Regions from separate parts of the Kocuria sp. APC 4018 genome, predicted to be linked through region 1. Evidence: predicted binding sites of a transcription regulator. Region 1 holds the regulator's gene; the other holds the start of a gene.
The links. Region 1 encodes HrcA, which represses chaperone genes, less so after heat shock. Its sites were predicted from a motif close to TTNGCACTCGNNNNNNNCGAGTGCNAA; they were not measured.
Positions count from the first base shown of each region.

Region 2: the regulator HrcA is predicted to act here: its motif matches at 7,140-7,166, upstream of QL985_RS06945 (Hsp20/alpha crystallin family protein).

Region 1 is NZ_JASDCY010000023.1:7,667-22,083, reverse strand. Features, by position in the region: gene recO (DNA repair protein RecO) at 4-795, opposite strand; gene leuA (2-isopropylmalate synthase) at 1,086-2,837, opposite strand; gene QL985_RS06090 (LCP family protein) at 3,008-4,618, opposite strand; gene QL985_RS06085 (GTPase Era) at 4,709-5,758, opposite strand; gene ybeY (rRNA maturation RNase YbeY) at 5,808-6,263, opposite strand; gene QL985_RS06075 (PhoH family protein) at 6,311-7,345, opposite strand; gene QL985_RS06070 (GerMN domain-containing protein) at 7,684-8,595, shown strand; gene QL985_RS06065 (16S rRNA (uracil(1498)-N(3))-methyltransferase) at 8,618-9,379, opposite strand; gene dnaJ (molecular chaperone DnaJ) at 9,376-10,518, opposite strand; gene hrcA (heat-inducible transcriptional repressor HrcA) at 10,582-11,592, opposite strand; gene QL985_RS06050 (DUF3097 domain-containing protein) at 11,765-12,643, shown strand; gene QL985_RS06045 (DUF4870 domain-containing protein) at 12,791-13,228, shown strand; gene hemW (radical SAM family heme chaperone HemW) at 13,299-14,417, opposite strand, start outside.
Region 2 is NZ_JASDCY010000029.1:3,301-17,717, reverse strand. Features, by position in the region: gene QL985_RS06990 (TetR family transcriptional regulator) at 1-34, opposite strand, end outside; gene QL985_RS06985 (nitronate monooxygenase) at 133-1,146, opposite strand; gene QL985_RS06980 (NUDIX domain-containing protein) at 1,170-1,655, shown strand; gene QL985_RS06975 (hypothetical protein) at 1,652-1,966, opposite strand; gene QL985_RS06970 (MFS transporter) at 2,249-3,916, opposite strand; gene QL985_RS06965 (5'/3'-nucleotidase SurE) at 4,128-5,012, opposite strand; gene QL985_RS06960 (PfkB family carbohydrate kinase) at 5,076-6,038, opposite strand; gene QL985_RS06955 (GNAT family N-acetyltransferase) at 6,100-6,579, shown strand; gene QL985_RS06950 (ChaB family protein) at 6,584-7,003, opposite strand; gene QL985_RS06945 (Hsp20/alpha crystallin family protein) at 7,282-7,755, shown strand; partial or broken gene QL985_RS06940 (phosphatidate cytidylyltransferase) at 7,846-8,674, opposite strand; gene QL985_RS06935 (CDP-alcohol phosphatidyltransferase family protein) at 8,849-9,511, opposite strand; gene QL985_RS06930 (hypothetical protein) at 9,764-10,327, shown strand; gene QL985_RS06925 (MMPL family transporter) at 10,395-14,237, opposite strand.

The DNA of each region.
Region 1 (14,417 bases):
GGGTCAGCGGTCTGCGGGGGCCTCCGGTGCTGCGTCCCAGGTTCCCGCTCGCTCCACGAGAGCCAGGGCTCGCACGGTGCGCTCCATGTGCCACTGGACGTAGGTGGCCACGAACCCGGCCGCCGCACGCGCCGTCCGGGGATCGGCGGCGTCGATGGTGGGCCAGTGACCGCGCAGCAGACCGTCCAGCAGCTGGAACGTGGCGTCGCTCGGTGCGGCCGAGCCCGGGGGGCGGCACTGCGGGCACACGGCGCCGCCGAGTGCGGCGGAGAACGACCGGTGGGGCCCGGGAGCACCGCAGCGGGCGCAGTCCACGAAACTCGGCGTCCACCCCGCCAGGGAGACGGCCCGCAGCAGGTACGAGTCGAGGATCCGCCCGGGTTCGTGCATCCCCCGGGCCACCGCCGAGAGCGCTCCGACGAGCAGCCGGTAGTGCTGAGAGGAGGTGTCGCGGTCGTCGGCGGTGAGTTTCTCTGCCGTCTCCGCCATGGCCGCGGCCGCGGTGTAGCTCTCGTAGTCGGAGGCGATCCGCTCCCCGTAGGACCGCTTGCCGATGGCCTGGGACACGATGTCGAGGGTCCGCCCGTGGACCAGCTGCACCTCGGCCACGTTGAACGGCTCGAGGCGGGCCCCGAAACGGGACGTGGTGCGGCGCACGCCCTTGGCCACGGCCCGCACCTGCCCGTGCTCGGCGCTGAGCAGAATCACGATGCGGTCCGCCTCACCCAGCTTGTAGGTGCGCAGCACCACGGCGTCGTCGCGGTAGCTGCGCGAGGCGAAGGTTGAACGGGCCACGCGCGCCATTGTGCCACCCCGCGCGGTGCCCTGGGCGCTGGTCCCGGAGCGCGGCCCGCACGGACGACGCCGCCCCTCGGTCTGCCGGACCGTGGCGGTGCGGTCCGTGCCCCGCCGGGGACCGCTCGGTGCCGGGCCGGTGGCTGCGCCGCGGTCCGGAGCCACCGTCATCCGGAGCCACCGGGGTCCGACGATCCCCGCGGTGCACCGTCGGGGCCCGGCTGTGCTGGCCGGGGCCCCGACGGGCGCGGAACCGCAGCCCCCCGCGAGCCCGGACGGGGACGTCGGGCTCAGTCCTGCTCGGCGCCCTGGGCGTCCCGCACCGCGCGGTTGACGGCCGAGATCACGGCCTTGAGCGATGCACGGGTGGTGTTGCTGTCCATGCCGGCACCCCACAGCACCCGGTCCCCCACCGCCAGCTCCACGTAGCTGGCCGCTTGGGCGTTCGCAGAGGCGGACAGGGTGTGCTCGGTGTAGTCGAGCAGGCGCACGTCCACACCCTCCTGGTTGAACAGGTTGATCAGGGCGTCGATGGGACCGGTGCCCTGCGCGGTGCGCTCGCGGTGCTCACCGCCCACGTCCAGACCGATCTCCAGCACGGTGCCGCCCTCGTCCTCCGCGTGGGTGGAGATGGAGGTGATGCGGTAGTGGCCCCACCGGGAGGTGCCGTCCGTGGTGGGCAGGTACTCGTCCGAGAAGATCTTCCACAGCTGCTGCGCCGAGACCTCGGAACCGGACGTCTCCGTGTACTTCTGCACGGCACCCGAGAACTCGATCTGGGCGCGGCGGGGCAGGTCGATCCCGTACTCGCTCTTGAGCAGGTAGGCCACACCACCCTTGCCGGACTGCGAGTTCACGCGGATCACGGCCTCGTAGCTGCGCCCCACGTCCTTGGGGTCAATGGGCAGGTACGGCACCGCCCACTCGAGGTCGTCCACGCCCACGCCCTGCTGCTCGGCGTCGCGCTGCATGGCCTCGAAGCCCTTCTTGATGGCGTCCTGGTGCGAGCCCGAGAACGCCGTGAACACCAGGTCCCCGCCGTACGGGCTGCGCTCGGGGACGGGCAGCTGGTTGCAGTGCTCCACGGTGCGGCGGATCTCCTCGATGTCCGAGAAGTCGATCTGCGGGTCAACTCCCTGGGTCAGCAGGTTCAGACCCAGGGTCACCAGGTCCACGTTGCCGGTGCGCTCGCCGTTGCCGAACAGGCACCCCTCGATCCGGTCCGCCCCGGCCAGGTAGCCCAGCTCCGCGGCGGCCACACCCGTGCCGCGGTCGTTGTGGGGGTGCAGGGACAGGATGATGTCCTCCCGGTGGTACAGGTGACGGCCCATCCACTCGATGGTGTCCGCGTACACATTGGGGGTGGCCATCTCCACGGTGGCGGGCAGGTTGACGATCATCTGCCGTCCGTCGCCGATCTCGAAGGTCTCGGCCACCTCGTTGCAGATCCGGGCCGCGAAATCCAGCTCGGTGCCGGTGTAGGACTCCGGGGAGTACTCGTACACCACGTTCGTGCCGCTGAGCTGCTCCTCGTACTTGCGGCACAGCCGGGCGCCGGTCAGGGCGATGTCCACGATCCCGTCCATGTCCTGCTGGAACACCACGCGCCGCTGCAGGGTGGAGGTGGAGTTGTAGAGGTGCACGATCGCGTTCTTGGCGCCGTCGATGGCCTCGTAGGTGCGTTCGATCAGGTGCTCCCGGGACTGGGTCAGCACCTGGATCGAGACGTCGTCCGGGATGTGACCGCCCTCCACCAGAGTGCGCACGAAGTCGAAGTCGGTCTGGGACGCGGACGGGAAGCCCACCTCGATCTCCTTGAAGCCCATGCGCACGAGCAGCTGGAACATCCTCAGTTTGCGGTGGGAGTCCATGGGGTCGATCAGGGCCTGGTTGCCGTCCCGCAGGTCCACGGCGCACCAGCGCGGCGCCGTGGTGGCCACCTTGTCCGGCCACGTGCGGTCGGACATGTCGAACGGGAAGTTCTGCTGGTACGGGGTGTACTTGTGGGCGGGCATGCCGGAGGGGCGCTGCAGGTTCTTCACGGGAGGGGCCTTTCGAGCTGTGACGTGGTGGCCGGCACCGGGCGACTCCGCAGCGGGTGCTCGGCCGTCGATCGTTGTGTCAGGCCCCGCTGCGGCACGTAAGCAGGAGTCGCTGCACGTTGGTCCGCATGTGATCCAACGTACCACCCGGGGTGGGCATCACCACAACGTCAGCCGTCCGCTGTGGCCTGGCACGTGAACTGCTCCGCCGTCTGGCCGTCGAGCCCGTCCGGCAGCTGCTGGTCCCGGGTCATCCGGTCCCCGCTCGTGAAGTCCTGCCCCACGGCCACCTCCACGCCCTCGACCTCGTAGGACGCCACCAGCTGACTGTCGGAGACGTTGAGCAGCCGCGCGACGTCGTCCGCGGCCACCGCCCAGTCCGGGTGGTAGAAGATCTGCGTGGCTGACAGCTGGGCGCCCGAGCGGCCGCTGCGGGTCTGCTCGTAGCCGGCCTTCTTCAGCACGGACACGAGCTGCGCGTCCCGCCCTCCCGCGTCCGAGCGGTTGATCACGGTCACGGGCACCAGGGCCGGGGCCACCGCGGGGGCGCTCGCGGAGGGCGTGGCGCTCGACGGCGCGGCGGCACCGGGTGCCGAGGGTGCGGCGTCGTCCGAGGTGGCGGGCGAGGGCGACGGCGCGGACGGGGAAGAAGAGCCCTGCGTGCCGCCCGTGACCCCGACGTCCTGCTGGAGGGTGGCGAACAGCTTCTGGGCCGGCTGCTCCTCGAGCTGCAGCCGGTTGGGGTCCTCCGGGTGCGGGTGCGTGGGGGCCGTGACGAACGCGATGCTGCCCGGGTCGATGCCGTTGAAGGTGCCCGCGATCTCCACGAGCGCGGGAATGGAGGTGAGCCCCTGGTCCACGTGCAGGTTCTGCGTCATGACCTCGGCGATGTGGTAGAGCTGCGGCAGGTTGGTGAGCGTCCCGTCCGCCTGGATCTTGCGTGTCAGGGACGCCAGGAAGGCCTGCTGGGAGCGGATTCTGGCCTCGTCCCCGCCGTTGCCGAACGCGGCGCGGGAGCGCAGGAACGCGAGGGCCTGCTCCCCCTCCACGGTGGAGATGCCGGCGGGCAGCTTCAGCCCGGACTTGGGGTCGTCCACGGCCTCGTTGACGCACACCTCCACGCCGCCCACGGCGGTGGAGAGCTCGGTGACGGCGTTGAAGTCCGCCAGCATGAAGTGGTCCACGTCCACACCGGTGAGCTTGTTGATGGCCGCGACCGTGCACCCGGGGCCGCCGCGCTCCACCGCGCTGTTGAGCATGTCCGTCCCGGCCGGGTAGACCTTCCCGGACTCGGGGTCGGTGCACTGCGGGATGTCCACCACGAGGTCCCGTGGGAAGGACACCACGGTCACGGCGTCCCGGGCCTCGGTGACGTGCACGAGCATCATCACGTCCGTGCGTCCCTCGGAGTCCTCGGCGCTGCCGTACTCGCTGTTGCCCTTGCCGCTGCGCGTGTCCGAGCCCATCACCAGGATGTCCAGCGGGCCACCCTCCACCGCCCCGGAATCCTCCGAGAGGTCCAGCGGGCTGGACGTCAGGTTGCTCGTGAGCCGTAGCGCCGCCACCCCGCCCAGTCCGATCACGCTGATCAGCGCCAGGACCACGAGGATCACGGCGATCCTGCGGGTCGAGGAGCGGTGCTCCCGGGCCCGGTGGTGGCGTCCCGTCTGACGGAGCTCGAACGGCTCCTCCGCCGGCGCGGCGCTCTGCGCGGGCTGGGAGGCCCACGGCGCCGCCGCACCGGGATCACGGCGGCTGCGGTGACTGGGACTGGGTTCCACCGGTGACTCCTGGGAAGTTGGTCTCGCGGGGTCGCGGCGCCGACGATCGCTCCGGCGCGGCGCGCCCCGCGGGGGACGGCGCGGACCGGGTCAGAACCCCAGCTTGGACAGCTGCCTGGGGTCCCGCTGCCACTCCTTGGCCACCTTGACGTGGAGGTCCAGGTAGATGCGGGTGCCGAGCAGCGCCTCGATCTGCTCACGGGAGCGCGTGCCGATCTCGCGCAGCCGCGCCCCCCGCTTACCGATCACGATCGCCTTCTGGGACGGACGCTCCACGTAGAGGCTCGCGTGCACGTCCAGCATGGGGTTCTCGGGCGAGCGCCCCTCGCGCTCGGAGACCTCGTCCACCACCACGGCCAGGGAGTGCGGCAGCTCGTCCCGCACGCCCTCCAGGGCGGCCTCGCGGATGAGCTCGCCCATCATGGTGATCTCCGGCTCGTCCGTGAGGTCACCCTCCGGGTACAGCGGCGGGGAAACCGGCATGAGGGACACGAGCAGCTCGCCCAGCTCGTCCACCTGGTAGCCGTGCGCGGCGCTCACGGGGATCACGTGGGCCCAGCCGGCGTCCTCGTCCGACGCCGCATCCCGGCTCGGCGCGGAGGGGGGCCGTCCCGACGACGCGGCGTCGCGGCGTCGTTGGCGGGCCTCACGCTGGGCGCGCTCCGCGGTGACGACCTCGCGGCCCAGCTCGCTCACCGCGAGCAGCTGCTCCATGAGCCGGTCCTGCGGCACGAGGTCGGCCTTGGTCACGATCGCGACGACCGGTGTGCGCCCCACGGCGGCGACCACCTGCTGCGCGATGTAGCGGTCCCCGGGACCCACCTTCTGGTCGGCGGGAACGCAGAAGCCGATCACGTCCACCTCGCCTAGGGTCTCCGCGACCACGTCGTTGAGCCGCTGACCCAGCAGGGTGCGGGGCCGGTGCAGGCCGGGGGTGTCCACGAGGACCAGCTGTCCGTCCTGGCGGTGGACGATGCCGCGGATCGTGTGCCGGGTGGTCTGCGGGCGGTTGGAGGTGATGGCCACCTTCCGTCCCACCAGGGCGTTGGTGAGCGTGGACTTGCCCACGTTCGGGCGGCCCACGAACACCGCGAATCCGGCGCGGAAGTCCTGCTCGGCGGGGGTGCTGTCCTGGCTCATGCGACGTCCTCGGAAGATCGGTGCGTGGTGCGGTGCGGCGGGTGGGGGGTCATGACATCGTCTCCACGGGCGCGTCGCGGCCGAGGAACTCCTCGAGCAGTGCGCGCTGCGCGCGGAACATGCGCTCGCGCTCGTCCTCCTCCGCGTGGTCGTGGCCGAGCAGGTGCAGCAGGGAGTGGGCGGTGAGCAGGCACAGCTCGTCCTCGGTGCTGTGCCCCGCGGCCTCCGCCTGGCGCTGCGCCACCGGAGGGCACAGCACGACGTCCCCGAGCACTCCCAGGGAGGGCTCCTCCGGGGTGCCCTCCCGCAGCTCGTCCATGGGGAAGGACATCACGTCCGTGGCGCCAGGCAGCTCCAGCCACTGCTCGTGCAGCTGGGCCATCTGCTCCTCGTCCACCACGGCGATCGAGACCTCGGTGTCCGGGTGCAGGTGCCAGCGCCGGAAGGCGAGCTCCACGAGCGCGCTCAACTGGGCCGTGTCCACCGCGCGCCAGGACGGCGCCAGGACGGCCTGGTCCTCGGGGGTCTCCCACGGCAGGTCGAACGCGACGCTCACCGCGCGGACCCCTGTCCCGGACCGGCCTCCGCAGTCCCGTGGGCGGGGCGGGCGGCACGCCGGTCCTCCTTGCGCCGCGCGCGCTCCACGCGGTGCCTGTTGGTCGTGTCGAACTGGTCGTACGCGGCCACGATCTCCCCCACGAGCTCGTGGCGCACCACGTCCGCGGAGGTCAGCTCGCAGAACGCGATGTCGTCGATCCCGCCCAGCACGTGCTGGACCTGGCGCAGCCCGGACTTGGTGGCGCCGGGGAGGTCCACCTGGGTGACGTCACCGGTCACCACGATCCGGGAGCCGAAACCCAGTCGGGTGAGGAACATCTTCATCTGCTCGGGCGTGGTGTTCTGGGCCTCGTCCAGGATCACGAAGGCGTCGTTGAGCGTGCGCCCTCGCATGTAGGCGAGCGGTGCCACCTCTATGCTGCCGGCCTCCATGAGCCGCGGAATGGACTCGGGGTCCATCATGTCGTGCAGCGCGTCGTAGAGCGGGCGCAGGTAAGGGTCGATCTTGTCGTTGAGCGATCCGGGCAGGAACCCCAGCCGCTCCCCCGCCTCGACCGCTGGCCGCGTGAGGATGATCCGGTTGACCTCCTTGGCCTGCAGCGCGCGCACGGCCTTGGCCATGGCCAGGTAGGTCTTGCCGGTGCCCGCGGGGCCGATGCCGAACACCACGGTGTGCTCGTCGATCGCGTCCACGTAGGTCTTCTGGTTCACCGTCTTGGGGCGGATGGTGCGCCCGCGCGTGGACAGGATGCTCGTGGACAGCGCGCTCGAGGGCCGCAGGTCCTGCGCGTCACGCATCATGCGGGCCACGCGCATCACGGTGCGCTCGGTGATCTCCGTGCCGCGCAGCGCCATGGCCAGCAGCTCCTCGAGCAGCGACGCCGCCAGGCGGGTGTCCGTCACGGGCCCCTCGAGCACCACGTCCAGGTCCCGCACGGTCATCCGCACGGCCGGGAACTGCTGCTCCAGCAGGCGCAGAGTGGTGTCCGCCTGGCCCAGGCAGCGGACGGCGGTGTCCCGGTCCGGCATGTGGACGCTCACACGGGTGGTCTCACGGCTGGGACGGGATGCGGTGGTCAGGGTGTTGTTGCCCTCGAGTGCTTCGGTCATCGCCCCCAGCCTATCCGCTCACGGCCCGGCCGGGGCCGCGGGTTGCAATCCGGTAACGGTCCCGTGCGCACGCGCGCAACGGTGGATCCACACATTTCTCCCCCGGTAGGTTGTGTCGTCGGCGGGACGCCCGCCACCACGACCACCGCCGGGCCGGGGACGGCAGCCACCGTTTCCTCGGTCCGCGACGCCGACCGCGGCGTCGTACCGCCAGTCACGACCACTGCGACAGGCACCCAGGCGACCGAGAGGAACCCATGACGACCCGCATCCTGCACCGCGTCACCGCGCTCGCGGTGGCGGGCGTGCTAGCCGTCGGCGTCTCCTCGTGCGGCAATGCGTCTGACCGTCCGGACAACAAGTCCGCGGCCGCGCCCGGGATCGGTGCCGCGCCCGGCAGCACCAACGACTCCGTGGACGGTGTGGCCACGGAGCAGGCCCCCGTGTACTGGGTGGGCACCGGCGAGGAGTCGGACTACCTCTTCCGGGAGTTCCGCACCCCCGTGACGAGCGACATCGCAGATCCCGTGGCACGCGCGGCCCTCACCGTCACCGCGGCCGCGCCCTCCGACCCCGACTACCGCACACTGTGGTCCGCGGTCGACACCGTGGGGACCAGCGTCACCCCGGACGGCACCGTCACGGTGGACCTGCCGGCTGCGGCGTTCACCGCGCAGCTCTCCGAGCAGGACGCCCGGATGGCGCTGCAACAGATGGTCTACACCGTCTCCGCAGCGGCGGTCACCGCGGGCCTGCTGGACTCCGCCACCGCCAAGGAGGTCCGCATCCTCGTGGACGGGCGCACGGGGTACCGAGCCTTCGGCGCGGTGACCCTGGACGACCCGCTTACGCGGGACCCCGCGCTCGCGGCGCCCATCTGGCTCATCGACCCCCAGACGAGCGCGGATCCCGGCAGCCCGCTCACGATCTTCGCCCGTATCCTGCCCTCCGTGCACAACGTCCGGTGGGAGATCACCTCGGGCGAGCGGCGCGTCAAGGGCGACACCGTGGACGGACCCACGCCCGGCACCGATCCCACCACAGGAACGGAGCTGCGCACCGTGGTGGACCTGGAACCGGGGACCTACACCATCCGGGTGAGCGGCACGGACGAGCAGGGCCACACGATCGCGGACGACCACGAGATCACGGTGTCCCCCGCGGACTGAGCAGGATCCGACACCGCCCCCCTCAGTCCCACAGCCCCAGCACCGCGCTCAGCGCCGCGAGTGCCGCCGGGCCAGCCGTGGAGGAGCGCATCACCTTGGCGCCCAGGCGCACGGGCCGCGCGCCGGCCGCGCACAGTGCTTCGAGCTCCCGCTCGCTGATCCCGCCCTCGGGACCGACGACCACCGCCACGTGTTCCTGCTCGCCCCAGGCCGCCACCTCGCGGGACGACCACGGGACGTTCGCGCTCTCGTGGAGCACGAGCCACAGCGTGCCCGGCTCGGAACGGATCAGCTCTGCCAGCCCGGCCGTGTCCACCCACGGTGCCAGTTCCGGCCACGTGGCCCTGCGGGACTGCTTGGCCGCGGTGGCCAGCAGCGACTCCCACTTGCCCATGGTCTTGGCGGCGCGCTCGGCCCGCAGCCGCACGATGCTGCGCTCGGACTGCCAGGGCACCACCCGGGAGACCCCCAGCTCGGTCGCCGACTCGACGGCCTGAAGGTCCCGGTCGCCCTTGGCCAGTGCCTGCACCAGGCTCAGCAGGGGCCGCGGCTGCGGTTCACGCGCGACTGACTCCACGGCCACGGTCATCCGGTCCTTCTCACCGTCCCGGAAGGTGCACGTGGCGCGGGTTCCGTGGCCGTCCACGAGGTCGAGGAGCTCGCCGGCGCGCAACCGGCGCACGGTCACCGCGTGGCGCGCCTCGGGCCCGTGCACGTCGAGGAGCTCCCCCGGACGGGCCCGGGAGAGCTCCTCACCGGGGTGGCGGAAGACGGGGTTCGTCACTGGTCGTTGAACCGCCCGCGCAGCCGGGAGAAGAACCCGCCCGAGCCGGTGGCGTTGACCGTGGTGCCGTCGTGGGCCTCCTCGTCACGCAGCTGCGCCAGCCGCTGCACGAGCTCACGCTGCTCGCCCGTGAGGTTGCGGGGGGTCTCCACCTCGAAGTGGACCTGCAGGTTTCCGCGTCCCTTGCCGCGCAGGTGCGTCACGCCGAGCCCGTCGAGGGTCACGGTGGCACCTGACTGGGTTCCGGGCTCCACGGCCACGCTGCGGGTGCCGTCGAAGGTCTCCAGGGTCACGGTGGTGCCCAGGGCGGCCGCCGTCATGGGGATCCGCAGCCGGGCGTGGAGGTCGTCCCCCTCCCGGTGGAAGGTGGGGTCCGGGTCCACCTTCAGCTCCACGAACAGGTCCCCGTTGGGTCCGCCCGCGGTTCCGGCCTCACCCTGTCCGCCCAGGCGGATGCGGTTGCCGGACTGGATGCCGGCGGGGATCTTCACGGTGAGGGGGCGGCGGTCCCGCACCCGGCCCTCGCCGTAGCACTCGTGGCACGGGTGCTCGATCACCGTGCCGAAGCCGTTGCACTGGGAGCACGGACCCTGCGTGGTGACCATGCCCAGGATGGACTGGCGCTGGTACTGCATGTGCCCCGAGCCACGGCACATGCTGCACGTGGTGGGGCTGGTGCCGGGCTGGCAGCAGGACCCCTCGCACGCGGGGCACACCACGGCGGTGTCCACGGTGATGTCCTTCTCCACCCCGAACACGGCGTCCTTGAGGGAGATGCGCACGTTGATCAGTGCGTCCTGACCCTGCCGGGTGCGGGACTGCGGGCCGCGCTGGCCGCCCGCCCCCGCGCCCTGGAAGAACGTCTCGAAGATGTCGGAGAAGCCGAACCCGGAGCCCGGGAAGCCGCCGCCGAAGCCGGTGTCCGTGCCGTTCTCGTTGCCCGTGGCGTCGTAGACGCGGCGTTTGTCAGGGTCCGAGAGGACGTCGTTGGCGTGCGAGACACGCTTGAACTCCTCCGCGGCCTCCGGTGACGGGTTGACGTCCGGGTGCAGCTTGCGCGCCTTCTTGCGGTAGGCGCGCTTGATCTCTTCGGCGCTGGCGTCACGGCTCACGCCGAGGGTTTCGTAGTGGTCGCTCACGATGTCGTCGCTTCTGCTTTCGTCGGGTCTGTGGTCTCGGTCGGGGTGGCGCCGGCGCGGCGCTCAGTCCCCCAGGTTCCTGGACAGGTATCGGGCCACCGCGCGCACGGAGGCCATGGTGGTCGGGTAGTCCATGCGGGTGGGTCCCACCACGCCCACCTTGGAGGCGGCGCGCGGTCCGTAGCCGGTGGCCACCACGGAGGCTTCTGCCAGCGGGTCGTCGCACTCCTCGGAGCCGATCCGCACGGCCACCCCGCGCTCGTCCTGCTGCATCTCGGACAACAACCGCAGCATGGTCACTTGTTCCTCCAGTGCCTCCAGCACCGGGGAGATGCTCTGCGGGAAGTCGCCGCTGAACCTCGCGAGGTTGGCCGTGCCGGCCATCACCAGGCGGTGCTCGTCCGTGGCCGAGGCCAGCAGGGAGAGGGTCTCCCCGACGGCGTCCCCGGCCTCGCGCAGCTCCGCGGGCAGCGTCTCCCCCAGTCCGGCGACGGCGCTCGGCACGGCATCCAGCGCCCGTCCCAGCACCCGGGCGAGCACGCGGGCACGCAACTCCAGCAGCTGGGGCTCGTCCAGCGCGGTGCGCAGCTCCACGGCTCGCTGCACCACGCGGCCCGAGGTGGGGATGAGGATGACCAGCACTGCCGCGCCCACGTCCACGAGCTCGACGTGGCGCACGGTGGTGCCCGTGCGCACGGGGTACTGGATCACCGCCGCCTGGTGGGTCAGCTGCGCGAGCAGGCGCACCGTGCGCTCCATGACGTCGTCGATGTCCTGCGCGTCCTCCAGGAACACCTGGATGGCGCGGCGCTGGGCCGGGCTCAGCGGCTGGACCGCGGCGATCTGGTCCACGAACACGCGGTAGCCCTGGTCGGTGGGGATCCGCCCGGAGCTGGTGTGCGGTGCCACGATGAGTCCGGCGTCCTCGAGGGCCGCCATGTCGTTGCGCACCGTGGCCGAGGACACGGGAAGCCGGTGGCGCTCCACGAGCGCCTTTGAGCCCACGGGTTCGCGGGAGTGGACGTAGTCCTCCACGATGGCCCGCAGGATCTGCACCCTGCGCGGATGGTCCATGGTCCTCACCTCCCGTGGCGTGTCGAGCAACGGGCCGTGCGCCCGTCGTGGCCGAGCACCAATTTTGGCACTCATCGAGTCACAGTGCTAATCCCCAGTGTAGGCCGCGGGCGCTTCGGGGCCGCTTTGGTACGCTCGCGGCTGATCTGCCCGCCGCACCGAGGAGGAACCCGTGAACGCACCCGGCTGGGGCTGGGGTCCCCAGGACCTGGACAGCCCCGAGGTCTCCCGCACCCGGCCGAGTGCGCGCGAGGTCGCCGTGGCGCGCGACATGGTGCTGGAGGACGTCGAGACCGGGTGGGTGGGCGCCGTCGTCAGCGTGGAGGTGATCGGCGGGATGCGCGTGGTGGGACTCGAGGACCGCCACGGCCGGGTCAAGACCTTTCCGCTGGGACCGGGCTTCCTGCTCGACGGCGAACCGGTGCGGCTCACACCCCCGGCACCGCGGACCGCCCCCGCCGGCAAGCGGATCACGCGCTCCGGCTCCGTGGCGGTGGAGGGCCTCAGGGCGTCCGTGGCCAAGGAGTCCCGCGTGTGGGTCGAGGGCTACCACGACGCCGAGCTCGTGGCCAAGGTCTGGGGGCACGACCTCGCGGTGGAGGGCATCGTGGTGGAGCCCCTGCACGGCATCGACGACCTGCCCGCCGCCATCCGCGACTTCCGTCCGGGCCCCCAACGACGTCTCGGGATCCTGGTGGACCACCTGGTGGCCGGGTCCAAGGAGTCCCGCATCGCCGAGCAGGCCCTTCGGGTGCCGGGTGCCGCGGACAACGTGCTGATCCTGGGGCACCCCTACGTGGACATCTGGCAGGCCGTGAAGCCCTCGACACTGGGCATCCCCGCGTGGCCCGTGATCCCGCGCGGCGTGGACTGGAAGACCGGCATGGCCAAGGCGCTCGGACTGCCCCACCGCACCCCGCAGGACGTGGGACGGGCCTGGCAGCAGATCCTCACCCGGGTGAACACCTACGCGGATCTTGAGCCCGCGCTGCTGGGTCGCGTGGAGGAGCTCATCGACTTCCTCACCGCGGACCAGGGCGCCGCGCGCTGAGCCGTCCCCGGACTCGGGCGGCTGCAGGGGTCCCGCGGTGTGACGCACACCGTGGCAGGCTCTCAGACGACCCCGGTATCATCGAGGGAACCAGACCCCCGCTCTCCCGTCTGGTCCGGCTACCGCCCCTGAAAGGGACACCCACTCGTGACTGACGTTGCCTCCACGCCCTCTGCCGCCGCCCAGGACTCCGCCGCGCCGTTCGAGTCCGTGCACCCGGTGGCCCAGCCCCTGGACGTCAACCAGGACCGCCAGTGGGCCACCCTGGCCCACCTCGGCGGCGTGGTGGGTGTGATCCCCAGCTACGTGATCCACCGCGTGTTCAAGGACCGCGGGCCGTTCACCGCGCAGGAGTCCCGCGAGGCGGCCAACTACACCATGCTCCCCAGCATCATCGTGCTGGGCGGCATCCTGCTGTCCCTGATCCCCGTGGTCGGCGGCGTGTTCTCCGTGGTCGCGGCCGTCACTTGGGTGCTCCTGGCGGTGACGTCGGTGCGCGCCGGCATCAAGGTCAACCGTGGTGAGCCCCACCAGTACCGCGCCAACACGCACCTCTACGACCGTTTCACCGGCCACCGCGGCTGACTCGGGGCCCGTCCCGGCTGCGGTGGGCACGACGTGTGCCCGGCGCCGCGTGGCGACCCTGCAGCCCACGTCACCAGTCGAGAAGCCGCCGCGTCACGGCGTCGGCCATGAGACGGCCCGCATCGGTGAGCACCACCGTGCCCGCCAGTGCGGCGGGGCCGTCCAGCCAGCCGTCCGCGATGAGCCCCGCCACGGCGCGGCGTCCCTCCGGCCGCAGCGAGGCCACGGGGATGCCCTCGCTGATCCGGATGCCGAGCATCACGTGCTCCACGTACTGGGTCTGCGCATCCAGCGTTTCGCGCCCCGCCGCGGGTGACACCCCCGCGCGCACCTTGTTCGTGTAGGGCAGCGGGTGCTTGAGGTTCCACCAGCGCACCCCGTCCACGTGGGAGTGGGCCCCGGGGCCGATGCCCCACCAGTCCTGGTTGCGCCAGTAGGCGATGTTGTGCGCACTGCGGTTCTGCTCCGCCGTGCGACCGTGCGCGTCCCGCGACCAGTTGGACACCTCGTACCAGGCGAAGCCCGCGTCCCGCAGCATTCGGTCCGCGAGCGTGTACTTGTCCGCCTGGTCGTCCGGGTCCGGCTCGGGCACCTCGCCGCGGCGGATCTGGGCGGCCAGCTTGGTGCCGTCCTCGATGATCAGCGAGTACGCCGAGACGTGGTCCGGTTCCATGGCCAGTGCAGCCTCCACGGAGACCTCCCAGTCCCGCAGGCTCTCCCCCGGCGTGCCGTGGATCAGGTCCACGCTGGTGCCCAGCCCGCGCTCCTTGGCCCAGCCCACGGCGCGCGGCACGTTCGCCGGGGTGTGCGTGCGTTCCAGCACCGCCAGCACGTGCGGCACCGCGGACTGCATCCCGAAGGACACGCGGGTCACCCCGGCCGCGGCGAGGACGTCGAAGGTCTCCTGCGTGACGGAGTCCGGGTTCGCCTCGACCGTGACCTCAGCGTCCGGTGCCAGCCCGAAGCTCTCCCGGGCCTGGTGCAGCATGGCGGCGAGTTCTCGCGCGGGCAGCAGCGTGGGGGTGCCCCCGCCGAAGAACACGCTGTGCAGCGGCCGCGGCGGTGCGCCTGCGGCGTCGAGCACCGAGCGTGCGAAGCGGACCTCCGCGGCGGCGTCGGCGTGGTAGTCCGCGCGGGAGACGCCGTCCCCGAGCTGCTCCATGGTGTACGTGTTGAAGTCGCAGTAGCC
Region 2 (14,417 bases), on a different contig from region 1:
GCGCGCTGTCCAGGATCTCGGTCTTGGTTGTCACAGCGGTGAGCCTACCATACGTATGGTAGGTAAAAGTTCGCGCGGCGTTCAGTCAGGTCAGGTGGCGCAGACGGTCGATCGGCGTGTGCTGAGACCCGTTCACAGCCCCCGGAACAGCTCCACGACCTCCGCCGCCCTGGTCTCCCGGCAGGCCGCCGCGCCCGTGCCCGCCCACAGGTTCAGCCCCTCGGGGTCCGCGGACGACGCCGCCCGCATTGGTGCGGTCATGTAGTGCACCTGGGGGTAGCCGGTCACCTCGTGCGCCGCCATCCGGTCGGTGAAGCCGTTGCGCAGCGCTCGGGCCGCCCGCCCGGAGAACGCGCGGGTCACCAGGGTCTCCGTGTGGGTGCCGTCCAGCAGGACCTCCCGGTGAGCGGGCTTGGTGCCGGCCTCCACCGCAGTGAGGAACAGCGTGCCCACCTGCACGGCCGCAGCACCCCGCGCGAGGAGGGCGGCGGCGTCGTCCCGGCCCGCGATCCCGCCCGCGGCAACGAGGGGAAGGTCGGTCAGCTCCCGTGCGGCGTCGAGGAGAGCGGCCGTGGTGGTCTCCTCCGGCTGCCCTGCCTGCCCGTGGGTTGCGCGGTGCCCTCCCGCCTCGACGCCCTGCACCACGATCGCGTCCGGGCGCAGCCGGGCCGCGGCCGTCACCTCGTCCGGGGAGGTCGCGTTGAGCACGACGGCGCTGCCCGCGTTCCGCAACCGGGCGACGTCGTCCGCGGTGGGCAGGCCAAACGTGAACGAGACGAGCGGGACGGGGTGGACCGTGAGGTGGTCGAGTTTCGCGGGGTACTCGTCGTCCACGTACGCGCCCGGCTCCGGGGCGGGCACGCCCAGCTCGGCGGCCACCGGCGCCAGGGCGCGGGCGTAGGCGGCGAGCGCCGCGGGGTCCGACGGGTCCCGCTCAGGGACGAACAGGTTCACGCCGAAGCGGTCCGTGTGCGCCGCAACCTCGCGGGCCTCCTCCGCCATCGCCTCGGTGCTCTTGTACCCGGCGGCGAGCATGCCCAGCCCACCGGCCCGCGCGACGGCCACCGCGAGCGCGGGCGTGGACGGCCCGCCCGCCATGGGCGCCTGCACCACGGGCACGGGCAGGGTGGTCAGGGGGTTGGTCATGGTGTCTCCTTACACTGGCAGGCGTGTCCGCATTCCATGATCCCCGCCAGGCCCCCGTTCCGTCCTCCTCCCCCTCCGGGAACGACGACGACGCCCGCCCCGTCATCAAGGTCACCGGCGTGGTCCTGCGCCGCGCCTCGGACGGCTGCGTGCTGACCGTGCGCAAGCGCGGGACCAGCATGTTCATGTTCCCCGGCGGGAAACCGGAGGCGGGCGAGAGCCCCGAGGAGACCGGGATCCGCGAGGTGCGCGAGGAACTGGGGATCGAACTGTCCGCCGCGGACCTCGTGCCGGTGGGCGAGTGGCACAGCGACGCCGCCAACGAACCCGGTCACGGGCTGCACAGCCACGTGTTCATGAGCACCGTGGCGCTGACGCAGACTCCGGTGCCGGCCGCGGAGATCGAGGAGCTGCGGTGGCAATCCCTGGACGGCGTGGAGGACGTCGAGGATCTCGCCCCGCTGGCGCGCTGGTATGCGCTGCCGGCGGTGCGGGGGATGGGGTCCTAGCCGATCTGCGGATTGCCCCGGGTCTCGTGCGGACGCGAGATCTGGTCCGTGTTCTCCAACATCCGCACGCGAGCCTTGCGGCTCAAGAACTGAATGACGGTGCTGATCGTGGCAAACACGGCGGTGTACGCCGCGTAGTACCACCCGAACTCGCGGTCCGGAACGATCAGGGTGAGAAGTGCCGCGAATCCCAGGAAGACAAAGAAGTAGAGCAGCCACGTCACAACGGCCCGCCACACTGTGTGGGGAAAGTACGGATCCGCCTTCAGGATCTCCTGCCGCCGGGACTGGGCCTTTTTGGAGGCGTCCACTGAGGCCCCTCTCGCGGAGACCCGCCCGAGGCCTTGTGCCTCGAAGGCTTTCGGTTCGCTCGTGGACATCACTGCTTCACCCGCTCCGGTCGTTCCACCGGGAATCTCCCGGTCTTCCACCGTCTCAGACAGCGCAGGCCCGGACAATGACCATCCGGCCACTCTCCCCCGCCGCGCGACCGGGGTGAGACGACGCGCAGGGCCGGCCGTGCGGCGTCGTCGGCGCCCACGAGGACCCCACGGCGGCGCGAGAGGCTTCGGAAGCGACCCCGTGGGAGGCGGTCAGGCCGCGGGCGTCTCGCCCTTCCGCGCCGCCCGGCGGACCTGCAGCGCGCCCAGGAAGCCGAGCAGGATGAACCCGGTGGAGATCACGAGCGCCCACTGGGTGGCGTGCGTGAAACCGGTGGAGAGGGCGTCGATCACGTGCTGCGTCTCCGGGCCCAGGAGCTGCTGCGCGGCCTGGCCCTGCAGCTGCGGGATCATGCCGCCCGCAGACTGGCGGGTGGCGTCCGCGAGCTGGCCCGCCTGGGCGGCGTCGAGCCCGGTGGCGTCCAGTGCGGCGGGCAGAGTGAGGCTCATGGACACGGACAGCGCCGCGCCCGCGAATGCTGTGCCCAGCGCCGAGCCGATCTGGCGGACGGTGCTCTGCGTGGCGGACGCCTGGCCCGACGACGCCACGGGCACGTCTCGCAGGACAGTCCCCGTCAGCTGCGCGGAGGCCAGGCCGAGCCCCACGCCGTAGACGACGAGCGGCAGGGCGATGAGCCACACAGAGGTGCTGGGCCCCATCGCCAGCGCGAGCACGGCGACGCCCAGGACCTCCAGTCCCAGGCCGATAAGCACGGTCCCGGGAGCGCCGAACCGCGCGGCCAGGTGCCGGGCGGACGCGCCCGAGATGAACGCGCCGATGGCCATGGCGGCGAGCACCAGGCCGGACTGCATGATGTCCAGGCCCAGCACGTTGGTCAGGTACAGCGGCAGCACGAAGATGATCGCGAACTCGCCCACGGCCACCATGGCGGCCGCCAGGTTGCCCCAGGAGAACGTGCGCACCTGGAACAGGTTCAGGTCCAGCAGCGCCGAGCGGCGCACCTTCGCGCGGTGGCGCTCCCACACGATGAACAGGCCGAGGGCCACGAAGCCCACCACCAGGGCGATCGCCACGATGGACACCGGCGCCGTGGCGGGCCACACCCACCCGAAGATCGAGAAGTCGGCCGTGGGGGTGAGCCAGCCGATGGCCGGGCCCTCGATGATCGCGAACACCAGCGCGCCGAACGCAATGGCGCTGAGCATGGCCCCGTCCACGTCCGCGCCGCGCGCCCGCACGTCGCTGCGGGTGTTGGTGATGCTCGTCCACCCCACCACCGCGATGACCGCGGCGAGCGGCAGGTTCACCAGGAAGATCCAGTGCCAGGACGCCCAGTGGGTCAGCGCGCCGCCCACCAGCGGGCCGATCGCCGCGGCGCCGGACATCACCGCACCCCACACCCCGAAGGCCGGGCCGCGGTACCTGCCGCGGAACAGCGCGTTCACGGTGGACAGCGTGGACGGCATGATGAACGCCGCCCCGAGCGCCTGCACCGCGCGGGACGCGATGAGCGCCCCCGCCGTGCCGGACAGCGCGGCCAGCAGACTGCCCCCGGCGAAGACCACGAGCCCCACCATGAACATGGTCTTGCGCCCCCAGCGGTCCGCGAGCTTGCCCGTGGACAGCAGCAGGGCCGCGAGCAGCACCGCGTAGAGGCTGTTGACCCACTGCGCGTCCGTGAGGTTCAGCCCCAGGTCCTGGATGATCGCGGGCAGGGCTACACCCACGATCGTGCCGTCCAGCACGATCATCCCGAGCCCGGCGGCGAGCGCCGCGAGCGCGATCCAGTCCTTGCGGCTCGGGGCGTCCACGGTCTCGACGCCGCTGGGGTGCGTGCCCGCCGCTGGTGTCGACGCCATGGGGGGCCTCCGCTTCGTGCTGGTTCTCGGTCCGCGACCGCCCGTGCTCCACCGGGGCAGGGGGTCCGTTCCCACCCTGGCTCCGGCTGGCGGCCGGCTGAGATGGGCGAGTGTTCTCGCGGGAAGACTATCCGCTCACCGTGTGAACGTGCAGGGACCGGTGGCGGACGTCATGATCGTCGTGTGCACGCCTCCCACCGGAGGCGGGACGTCAGGTTCGGCGCATGACCGTGGCGGAGTCCACGGTGACGTCGCCGGGACCGGGTGCGGCGGCGTCGTCGTCCGTGAGGCCCGGGAGGGTGACGTCCCAGAACGGCGTGGGCCCCGCAATCCCCAGCTCCTGGCGCGGCACGGCGTGGGCGTCCTGGTGGGTGTCGTCCACGGGGGCGCGCAGCAGCGTGGCGGTGGCCCAGCCGTGGGTGAGGAGGTAGTGGTCGCTCTCGGGTTCCTCGGGGCCTGTCTCCGCGCTGTAGGTCACCGCGATGTGCTTCTCGTCCCCGCGCCCGATCTGCGCCTGGACCGCTCCGAAGCTCGCGAGCCGGGCGGGTTTCAGCCCGCGCAACCGGTCCGGGGACACGTCCGGGACGTTGACGTTGAGGATCCACTCGTCGAACGGGCGCTGCTCCCAGCACTCCAGGGCGTAGCGGGTGACCAGCAGGGCGGTGTCCCAGTGCTGGGGTGCGCCGGAGGTGATGGACACCGCGATCCCCGGGATGCCGTGGGACGCGCCCGTGAGGACCGCACCCACGGTGCCCGAGTGCAGGGTGGCCTTGCCCGTGTTCGCCCCCAGGTTCACGCCGGAGAGGATCATGTCCGGGCGCTGGCCGAAGGCCCCGTAGGAGGCCAGGAACGCGATCAGCGCGGGGGCGGCCTTCACCCCCACGCACTCCACGCCCTCGGGCATCCGGGGCGGGTCCGCGGGGACCAGGGCGATCCGCCCGTCGATCTCCTCGCCGGACAGGGACGAGCTGGCGCCCGAGTACTCCTCGGCGGGGGCGGCCACCTTGACACTGTGCCCGCGGTCCAGCGCGGCCTGCGCGAGCACCGACAGTCCCGGGGACGAGATGCCGTCGTCGTTGGTCACCAGGATGTGCATGGGGTCCATGGTGGCACGCGGCCCGGGCCCGGACCAGGGTGGCGTCCCCTGTGACCAGGCCCGTCAGGAGAGGGTGCGCACCGTGATCTGGCGGGCAAACTTCTCGATGGTCGTGCGGTTGCCGGTGCCGAGCCCGCGGCGGGCCACGTTCAGCGCTCCCGCCGAGGCACCCAGGGCCACGGCGTCCACCAGGTCCAGCCCACGGGCCAGCCCCACGGAGATGCCCGCGGTCATGGAGTCCCCCGCCCCGCGGTGGTCCAGCGGCGTGATGGACGGCGCCGAGACCTCCCGCACGGTGTCCTTCTCCACGAGCAGCGCCGGGTCCTTGGCACGCGAGACCACGACGGCGCCCGCGCCTCGTTCCACGAGCGCCCGGCCGGCGTCCACGAGGGACTCGGGGGTGTCGTCCGAGCCGAGGTCCAGGTCCCGGACCTCCTCGTGGCTGATCTTGAGCACGTCCACGTGGGCGTCCACGGCGGCCAGCGCAGGAGCGCCGCTCAGGTCCGCGACCACGGTGGTCCCCGCGTCCCGGGTGTCCCGGATGAGCCGGCCGAAGAACGACGCCGGCAGCACGTCCCCGGGTTCCGCGCCCGTGACCGTGAGGACGTCCGAGGCCAGGGCGTCCACGAACGCGGTGCCGTAGAGGTCGTCCAGCTCGTGGCGGGAGAGCTCGGGCGGCGGCATGTGGGCCACGGTCTCCCGGTCCTCACCGCGCAGGTCGTACACGTAGCCGCCGTTGCCGTACCCGTAGCGCACGGCGTTGACCTGCATCCCGAGCCCGTCCAGCATGGAGCGGATCAGGGTGCCCAGCTCACCACCGAAGGGACCGTTCACGGAGACGTCCGCGCCCAGGGAACCGGCCATGCGGGCCACCCACAGGCCCTGACCGCCGGGGTGCATGTGCACGTCCGACTCGTGGGGGCTGCGGTTGCGGTTCGCCGCCGGCTCCGTGATCTCCGTGATCAGCAGCGGCGTGGGAACCAGGATGGACAGGCGCGGCGCGGCGCCGGAGCGGGTCTCGGTCACGAACGAAAGCTACATCACACCATCCCTGGTGAACAGCACATGGAGGTGCCACCATGGTGGGATGAATTCCACCGCACCGGTCCGCATCGTGGAGGGTCAGGCCGCCAGCGAGCACACCCTGCAGGCCCTGAGCGCGTACTTCAGCGAACTGGACCACCGGATCGACGGCGGGTTCGACCCCGAGCTCACCGAGGTCTCCGGCCCGGAGGACGTGACGCCTCCCCACGGGGACTTCTTCCTCATGACGGACCTGGTCACAGGAGCCGTGATCGCCTGCGGAGCGGTCCGGCGGATCGACGACGAGCGCGTGGAGCTGCGCCGGATCTGGGTCACCCCGGAGCACCGCGGCAGGGGCCACGCCCGCACCCTGGTCCGAGCCCTCGAGAACAAGGTGCGCTCCTTCGGTGCCAGCACGGCCGTGGTCTCCCTGAACCCGGAGATGACCGAGGGCATCGCGATGTTCCGCAACCGCGGCTACGAGCCCGTGGAGCCCTTCCACCGGGACACCACCGCCTCGGTGTTCCTGGGGCGGGTGCTGTAGGGCCTCAGTCCCGCGCGTCCCGCGTCCTCTTGTCGTTCGCCTTCTCGATGGCCTCCACCAGCTCGTCCTTGGTCATGTCCGAGCGACCCTGCACGTCCAGTTCCTGAGCGATCCCGTAGAGGTGCTCTTTGGAGGCGTTCGCATCCACTCCCCCGGCGGTGTCCTCGGAGTTGAGCCCGCCCTGCTCCGCGCTGGCGTCCGACGGGCCGTTCTCCTCCTTGGGCTCCCAGTGGTCCCCCACCTTCTCGTGGGTGTGCTTCACCGCGGCCCACGCGGTGCGGGCCGCGCGGGACTCGTCGTGGTACTCGTCCTCCGCAGAGTCGTACGCCTGCGCGAACGTGTCCTGCGCCTTCTCGTCCGAGCGCCGCAGCGTGGACGGAATCTCGTCCTGACGTGCGCGACCGTTCTTCCCCGCCTTGGGCACGGTGTCCTCCTGCTGTTGGGAACGTCTCTGGTGCTTCGATTCTAGGAACGACGACGCCGCCCGCCCCACCCTTTCGGGCCCGACGTGGCCCGTGTGCGCCTTGAGCTGAATCCACTCAACTTTGATGCCCCAACCCTTGGCACCTTGCCGGGAAGAGTGCTAATTTATGAGCAGTTGAGTCAGGGGTACTCAAGGAACGTGACGGCTCCTCGTCCACCGGTTTCACGGGGGCTCCGGGGCGCACCACGGACGAGTCGCACAGGAAAGGAACAACAGTCATGGCAACCTTCGATCCGTTCTCCGAGGTCCAGAACTTCGCCAACCAGGTCCTCTCCACCCGCAACGGCCTGGAGCAGATGCCCATGGACCTCTTCCGCCGGGGCTCCAACTACTACCTCGCCGCGGACCTCCCGGGCATCGACCCCACCAGCGTGGACGTGGACGTGGACGGCCAGCTGCTGACCATCCGCGCGCAGCGCCGCCTGCCCTCCGCGGAGAAGGACACCAAGTGGATCGTGCGCGAGCGCCGCAACCACTCCTTCGTGCGCCAGCTGAACCTGGGCCAGGGCATCGACACGGAGAACATCACCGCCGCGTACGACAACGGCGTGCTGACCGTGACCATCCCCGTGTCCCCCAAGTCCCAGCCGCGCAAGATCCAGGTGGCCACGGGCCAGAACCAGGACAACGTGGTGCTGGAGAACGGCCAGCAGGAGCAGCAGGCCGAGTCCGGCGAGGACTCCGAGAGCTGACCGCCCGGCGCCAGCCGGCACGCACTGAGTGAGCCACGAGGGCCCGCGGGAGATCCCGTGGGCCCTCGGTCACGCGCGGGGGCCTGGGACTCACCCCGCGAAGAAGAACCGGGTCAGGTGGAAGAACACCGGTGCCGCGAAGACCAGGGAGTCCATCCGGTCCAGGATCCCGCCGTGGCCCGGGATGAGCGCCCCGAAGTCCTTGATGCCGCGGTCCCGTTTGAGGCTGCTCATCACGAGCCCGCCCACGAAACCCAGCAGGCAGGACACCAGGGCCAGCACCCCGGCCTGCCACGGGGTGAACGGGGTCAGCCACCACAGCGCCGCCCCCAGAGCCGTGGCGGAGAGCACCCCGCCCACGAAGCCCTCCCACGTCTTGTTCGGGCTCACGGTGGGCGCGATCCGGTGCCGGCCCACGGTCTTGCCCCACAGGTACTGCAGGACGTCCGAACCCTGCACCACCACGGCGAGGAACAGCAGCAGCGCGCCCGCCTCCACGCCACCGGAGCCCACGGCGGAGCCGTCCGCCGCGGCCTTGCCCTCATGGATGGCCACGGGCAGCTGCAGCACGGCCGGGAGGTAGCTCAGGGCGTAGACGCACACCATGAGCCCCCACTGGCTCAGTGCGGCCCGGTGCAGGAAGGACTCCGTGCGCCCGGACAGCGCGAGCAGCACGGGCAGGAACAGGAACGCGTACACCGGGATGAAGATGGCGAACATCCCGTACCAGTGCTCCCACACGAACCAGAAGTGCAGCGGGGGCGAGAACCACCATGATCCAGCTCAGCACCCTCCGGTCCCGTTCCCCGGGCGGCAGCAGGTTGGCGAACTCCCGCAGGGCCAGCAGGGACAGGGCGAGGAACAGCAGCACCACCGCGGTCTCCCCCAGTGCCAGGCTGCCCACGAGCACCGCCACCATGATCCACCACGCGAAGATCCGCTGCCGCACGTTCAGCAGCGTGGCCCGCAGCCCTTCCGACGCCGTGCGCCGGTACATCAGCTCCGCCACCACGGTGGCGAGCACCAGGAACCCCAGCAGCCCGGCGAGGAACCACCACGTGGGCCCGCCCAGCAGTCCGATCTCCATGGCGGCCTACCCCTTCTCCCGCAGTTCGCGCGCCACGGCCCGCAGCCGGGTGGCCACGGTCAGCGCGCACCCCAGCACCACGAGCACGAGCGTGACCCACAGGACGCTCCCGCGCGGCCACCCCCACCACGGCTCGGTGGCGCTCAGCAGGATCCCCGCCACGAGCAGCCACATGCGCCGCTGTTTGGGCAGCACCCCGCCGAACTGCTGCGCGCACCCCGCGCTCACACCCAGGGTCCGCACGTAGGCGGTGAGCACCGCGAGGCTCCCGGCCAGCCACCCCAGCGCGGCCCCTCCCGCCACCGACGACGCCGCCCAGCCGGCCCCCGCGAGCAGCGCCAGGTCCGAGATCCGGTCCGGCACCTCGTTGTAGAGCTCCCCCGTGGGGGTGCGCAGCCCGCCCTCCACGGCGAGCATCCCGTCGAACATGTTGCACAGCAGACGCAGGGGGATGTAGAGCGCGGCGAGGACGAGCGCGAGGGCGCGGGCGACGTCGTCGGCGTGGACCGAGACCACCAGGCACCCGCAGCCCACCAGGGAGACGAGCACCGAGGCCACCGAGATGTGGTTGGGGCGCAGGCCCGCGCGCTGGAGGGCGCCCGCGATGGCGGTGGCCCACCCGGCGGAACGCTGCGGGATGGGCCTGCGCAGGGGATCGGTGGTGGCCATGCGGCGTCTCCTCGGGCCGTGGGGACTGTGGATCTGCGCCAACAGTGGCACACCCGCGGCCCCGTGGTGGTTGGATGTCCACAACCGCGCCGCCTCGAGACCACCGGGAGACCACCGTGCACAGCAGAACCCTGGACGGGCCCACGCGGCCCTGGAACCCGCACCGGCCACGGCTGACCTGCGGAGACGCTCCGCGTGCCACACCGGGAGCCGCCGTCACGCGCCGCGCCCACCCCGGGGTGGTGGAGCCCGGTGAGTGTGCTGCGTGACCACGCCGTGGCCGGTGCCTGGGGCTTCGCGGAGGCCACCGCGTTCTTCGTGGTCCCGGACGTGTGGCTCTCCGCAGCTGCCCTCCGGAACCTGCCCCGCGGACTCGCATGCGCGGCGTCGGCCACCGCGGGTGCCCTGGTGGGCGGCGCCGTGATGCACCGCTGGGGTGCCCGTGTTCCCGGTGACGACTCGGCGCGGATGCTCGCCCGGATCCCCGCGGTCTCCTCCGCGATGGTCGCGCGGGTGGAACGGGACATGGCCGCCCGCGGGTTCACGGCCGTGCTCCTGGGGCCGCTGCGGGGCACCCCCTACAAGCTCTACGCCCGCACCGCCGGGCTGCGCGGTGATCCGCTGCACCGGTTCCTCGCGTGGTCCGTGCCCGCGCGGGCCCCGCGCTTCGTGGTGGTCACGGCTGCGGTCGGCGGGATCTCCGCCCTGCACGGACGGCTCTGGCCGGACGCTCCCGAACGGGTGCGGTGGGCGATCTTCGGCACCGGGTGGACCGCGTTCTACGCGTGGTACTTCCGCACGGTGGGCCGGAAATGAGAACGGGCCCCGGGCGGCGACCAGGACGGTCGGCACCCGGGGCCCGTTGAGCCGGTGCGAGGGACGCTCAGCGGCCCATCCAGCGCACCACCCGGTCGAGGTCCTCGGTGGCCCGCTTGGACCACACCATCAGGGCGTACACGTGGGGGCCGCCCTCGCACACCACGGTGGTGGTGTCCACGCCCGCACGGACCAGGTCCGTGACGAACTCCATGGTGTCCGGGAACAGCATGTCCCGGTCCCCCTGCAGCACGAACGTGCGCGGCAGGCCGTGCACCTCACCGAACGCGGGGCTCACCATGGGGTCCGTGACCTCGCGGGTTCCGGCCCACCAGCGGCCGGCCGCGCGCGGACCCTCGGTGTCCAGCATGTGGTCCACGGAGCGGTACTGCTCGATCTCCGGGTTGCTCACTGTGGCATCGACCCACGGGGACACCAGGATGAGCCCTGCGGGCTGCTCGGCACCGGCCTCGCGCAGCCGCATGGCCTGAGCGACCGCCAGACCACCGCCGGCGGAGTCACCGGCGAGGAAGACCCGCGGGGACAGGGACCGCGCCAGGGACCACACGCCGTCGGCGAGCGCCAGGGCCTCGTCCACCGTGTGATCCGGAGCGAGCCCGTAGCCCGGCACCACCACGGTGGCCCCGGTGCGCTGCATGAGGGCGTCGATCCACCGCCAGTGCGTCCCCGTCATGGGGTGCACGTACGCCCCACCGTGCCAGTGGATGACCACCGGCGCAGCCGCACGCTCCAGGGCGGGCCTGGGACGTGCGACGACCACCGGGCGCCCGGCCACCATGACCTTCTCGAACGTCGCCCGCTTGTGCATGGACTTGTGCGGGGCGGCCTCCTCACGGGGGCTCGCCAGCGAGGCCAGCAGCTTCTGCTCGGACTCCCACACGTCGGGAAGCACCCGCAGACCCTGGTTGGTCGCGCGCAGCGCGGGATCAGCGGGCACGAGGACCACCTCCGGGGTCCCCTCCCGGGCCGCAGGGCCGTCAGCGCCCGGGGCCTCGTGGCCCGGGACGTCCGCTGCGTGACGCCCGTGGCGCCGCGCGCGGTGCTGCTCGGTCACGGTCCGCTCGGCCACGGGCACCCCCAGGGATGCCGACGCCGCGTGGCGGGCATCCTCCGGCACGTCCAGGTCTCCCGACGCCGCGTGGCGGGCCCCGACCGCCGCGGCCGCAGACCCCGCGGCAGCCGAGGGCCCACCGGATGTCCGGCCCTCAGGGGCGGAGTTCTCCACGGTGGCACCGGCACCTTCCGGAGCCTCGGCAGCGGCGGTTCGGCCACCCGGGCCGAGCCCACCCCCGACGGCGGACCGGTCGTGACTCGACGCCTCCCCGCGCGCGGCCTCCTCCTCGGAAGAACCGCGGTGGTGGGCGGCCACCCCGGCTGCACCTGCCGCCGCACCGGCCACGGCCGCCCCGGTGTGCTGACCCGAACCGCGGTGGCGGTGGGCCGAGTCCGCGCGGTGGCGACCCCTGGCGTGGGAGTGGCGTGCGGCGTCGTCGTCCGCGTGGTCCGCTGCGTCCGCGGTGGAGGCGGCGGTCTCGCGCAGCAGGGACTCACCCTCCACGTCCACGTGCGGCAGGATCTTGTCCAGCCAGCGCGGCAGCCACCAGGCCTTCTCGCCCAGCAGGCGCATGACCGCGGGGATCAGCAGCATCCGCACCACGAACGCGTCCAGCAGCACACCGCCCGCGAGCGCGAAGCCGATGGGCCGGATCATGGACAGCTCCGAGAAGATGAAGCCCGCGAACACGGAGATCATGATGATCGCCGCGGCCGTGACCACGGAGCGCCCGGCGCGGAAGCCGTGGACCACGGCCTGGCGCGCGGGGTGCCCGTGGACGTAGGCCTCGCGCATGCCGGAGACCAGGAACAGCTGGTAGTCCATGGCCAGGCCGAACAGGATGCCGACCATCAGGGTGGGCAGGAAGCTCAGGATGGGCCCGGGATCGTGCACGCCGAACAGGGCGCCGCCCCAGCCCCACTGGTACACCGCGACCACGGCGCCCAGGGACGCCAGCACCGAGAGCAGGAAGCCCAGGGTGGCGATCACGGGGACCAGCACGGAGCGGAACACCATGAGCAGCAGCAGCAGCGAGATGAGCATGACCACGCCGAGGTACAGCGGGAGCTTCTCGCCGAGCAGCTGGGAGACGTCGATGTTCGCGGCGGTGGTGCCCGCCACGCCCACGTGGACGTCCTCCTGGGACTCCAGGTCGCCGTTGAGGTCGCGGATGCTGCCCACGAGCTCCTCGGTGGCGGCCTCCGCCGGGCCGGACTCCGGGATCACCTGGATCACGCCGGTGGTGCGGTCGTCCGTGAGCTGGCCAGGCAGCACGTTGGCCACGTCCTCCTGGGCCGCCAGCTGGTCCGAGACCACGTTGATCTTCTCCTGCGCCTCGGCCTTGCTGAGGCCCTCGGGCAGGTCCACGACGACGGCGATGGGACCGTTCTCACCGGCCCCGAAGTCCTCCGCGATGCGCTGGTACGCCTTGTACTGCGTGCTGTCCTCGGCCTCGATGGAGGCGTCCGGCAGACCCAGGCGCATGCTCTGCGCGGGGATCGCCAGCACGATCAGCACGGCCGCGCACGCCAGCGTGGTGATCCACGGGTGGCGCAGGTGCAGGGGCACGTTGTGCTCGTCGATGCTCTCCTCGTGCGGCGCGGCGTTGCGCTGCTTCTTGGGCAGCACCCGCCGCCCGGCCAGCGAGAGCAGCGCCGGGGTGAGGGTCAGGGTCAGCAGCAGGGCCACCAGCACGGCCAGTCCTGCCGTAGTGCCCATGAGCCCCAGGAAGGGGATGCCCGTGACGTTCAGCGCCACCAGGGCCACCATCACCGTGAGCGCCGCGAAGACCACCGCGGTGCCGGAGGTCCCCACGGCCAGACCGATCGACTCGCGCACCTCCACGCCGCGGCGCAGCTGCTGGCGGTGCCGGTTGAGCACGAACAGCGAGTAGTCGATGCCCACCGCGAGGCCCAGCATCACGCCGAGCATGGGCGTCACCGACATCATGTCCACCGCACCGGAGAACGAGAGCGTGATGCAGGTGGCCACGGCCACGCCCAGCAGTGCTGTGAGCACGGGGAGCGCGGCCGGCACGAGGGCCCGCAGCATGATGAGCAGCACCAGCCCGGCCACGACCACGCCGATGATCTCGGACGGGCCCAGCAGCGCGGTGATGTCCTGCGCGATCTCCTGGGAGAACTCCACACCCACGCCGTCCACCGGGTGGGCGCGGACGGCGTCCATCACGGCGGTCTTGGTGTCCGCCTCCACCGCGTTCTGCTCCTGCGTGAAGTTGACCACGCTGATCGCGGAGTTCTGGTCCTCGGAGACCACGCGGTAGTCGCCCATGCGCTCGTAGCTCTGCTCACCCTGCTCGAGCTGGGTCTTCTGCTGCTCCAGCTGGTTCGGGTCGATCCCCTGCTGCTTGAGCACCTGTTCCGGGCTCACCCCGGGCGGCAGGCTCTTCTGCAGCTGGGCCATCTGCTTCTCGCCCTGTTCCAGCTTCTGACGGCCGTCCTCGAGCTGCTGCCGGCCGTCGTCCAGCTGCTGCTGGCGCTCGAACGGGTTGACGGTGGAGTCCACCCCGGAGACGTCCTCCGTGGCCTTCAGGGCGTCCTCGATGCCGTCCCTCTGGGCCTGGGTGAACTCCGAGCCGTCCTCGGTGTAGAACACCACCCGGCCCGTCCCCTGGTTGGCCTCCGGCATCTCCGCCTTCAGCTTGTCCGCCAGGTTCTGCGTCTCGGTCCCGGGGATCGTGATGGCGTTGCTCAGGTGCACCCCCGAGACGGCCACCCCACCCACGGCCAGCGCCAGGACGGCGAGCCACACCAGGATCACCGCCCACGCGTGAGCGGCCGAGCTCTTGCCCAGCCTGTACAGAAGTCGTGCCACTGAAGTTCTCCTACTGAGTCGTCTGTGCGGTGAAGTGTCTGGCGGGAGCGCCGCGCGGGGCGGCTGCGGATCCCGGGTGGTGCCTGTCCGGGGTGGTCCCGGTCGGTGCGCTGGTCTCGTTCGGTGCGGTGGTTCTCTGCCGCTGCGGTGGTTCTCGGGTGCTGCGGTGGTTCTCGGGCG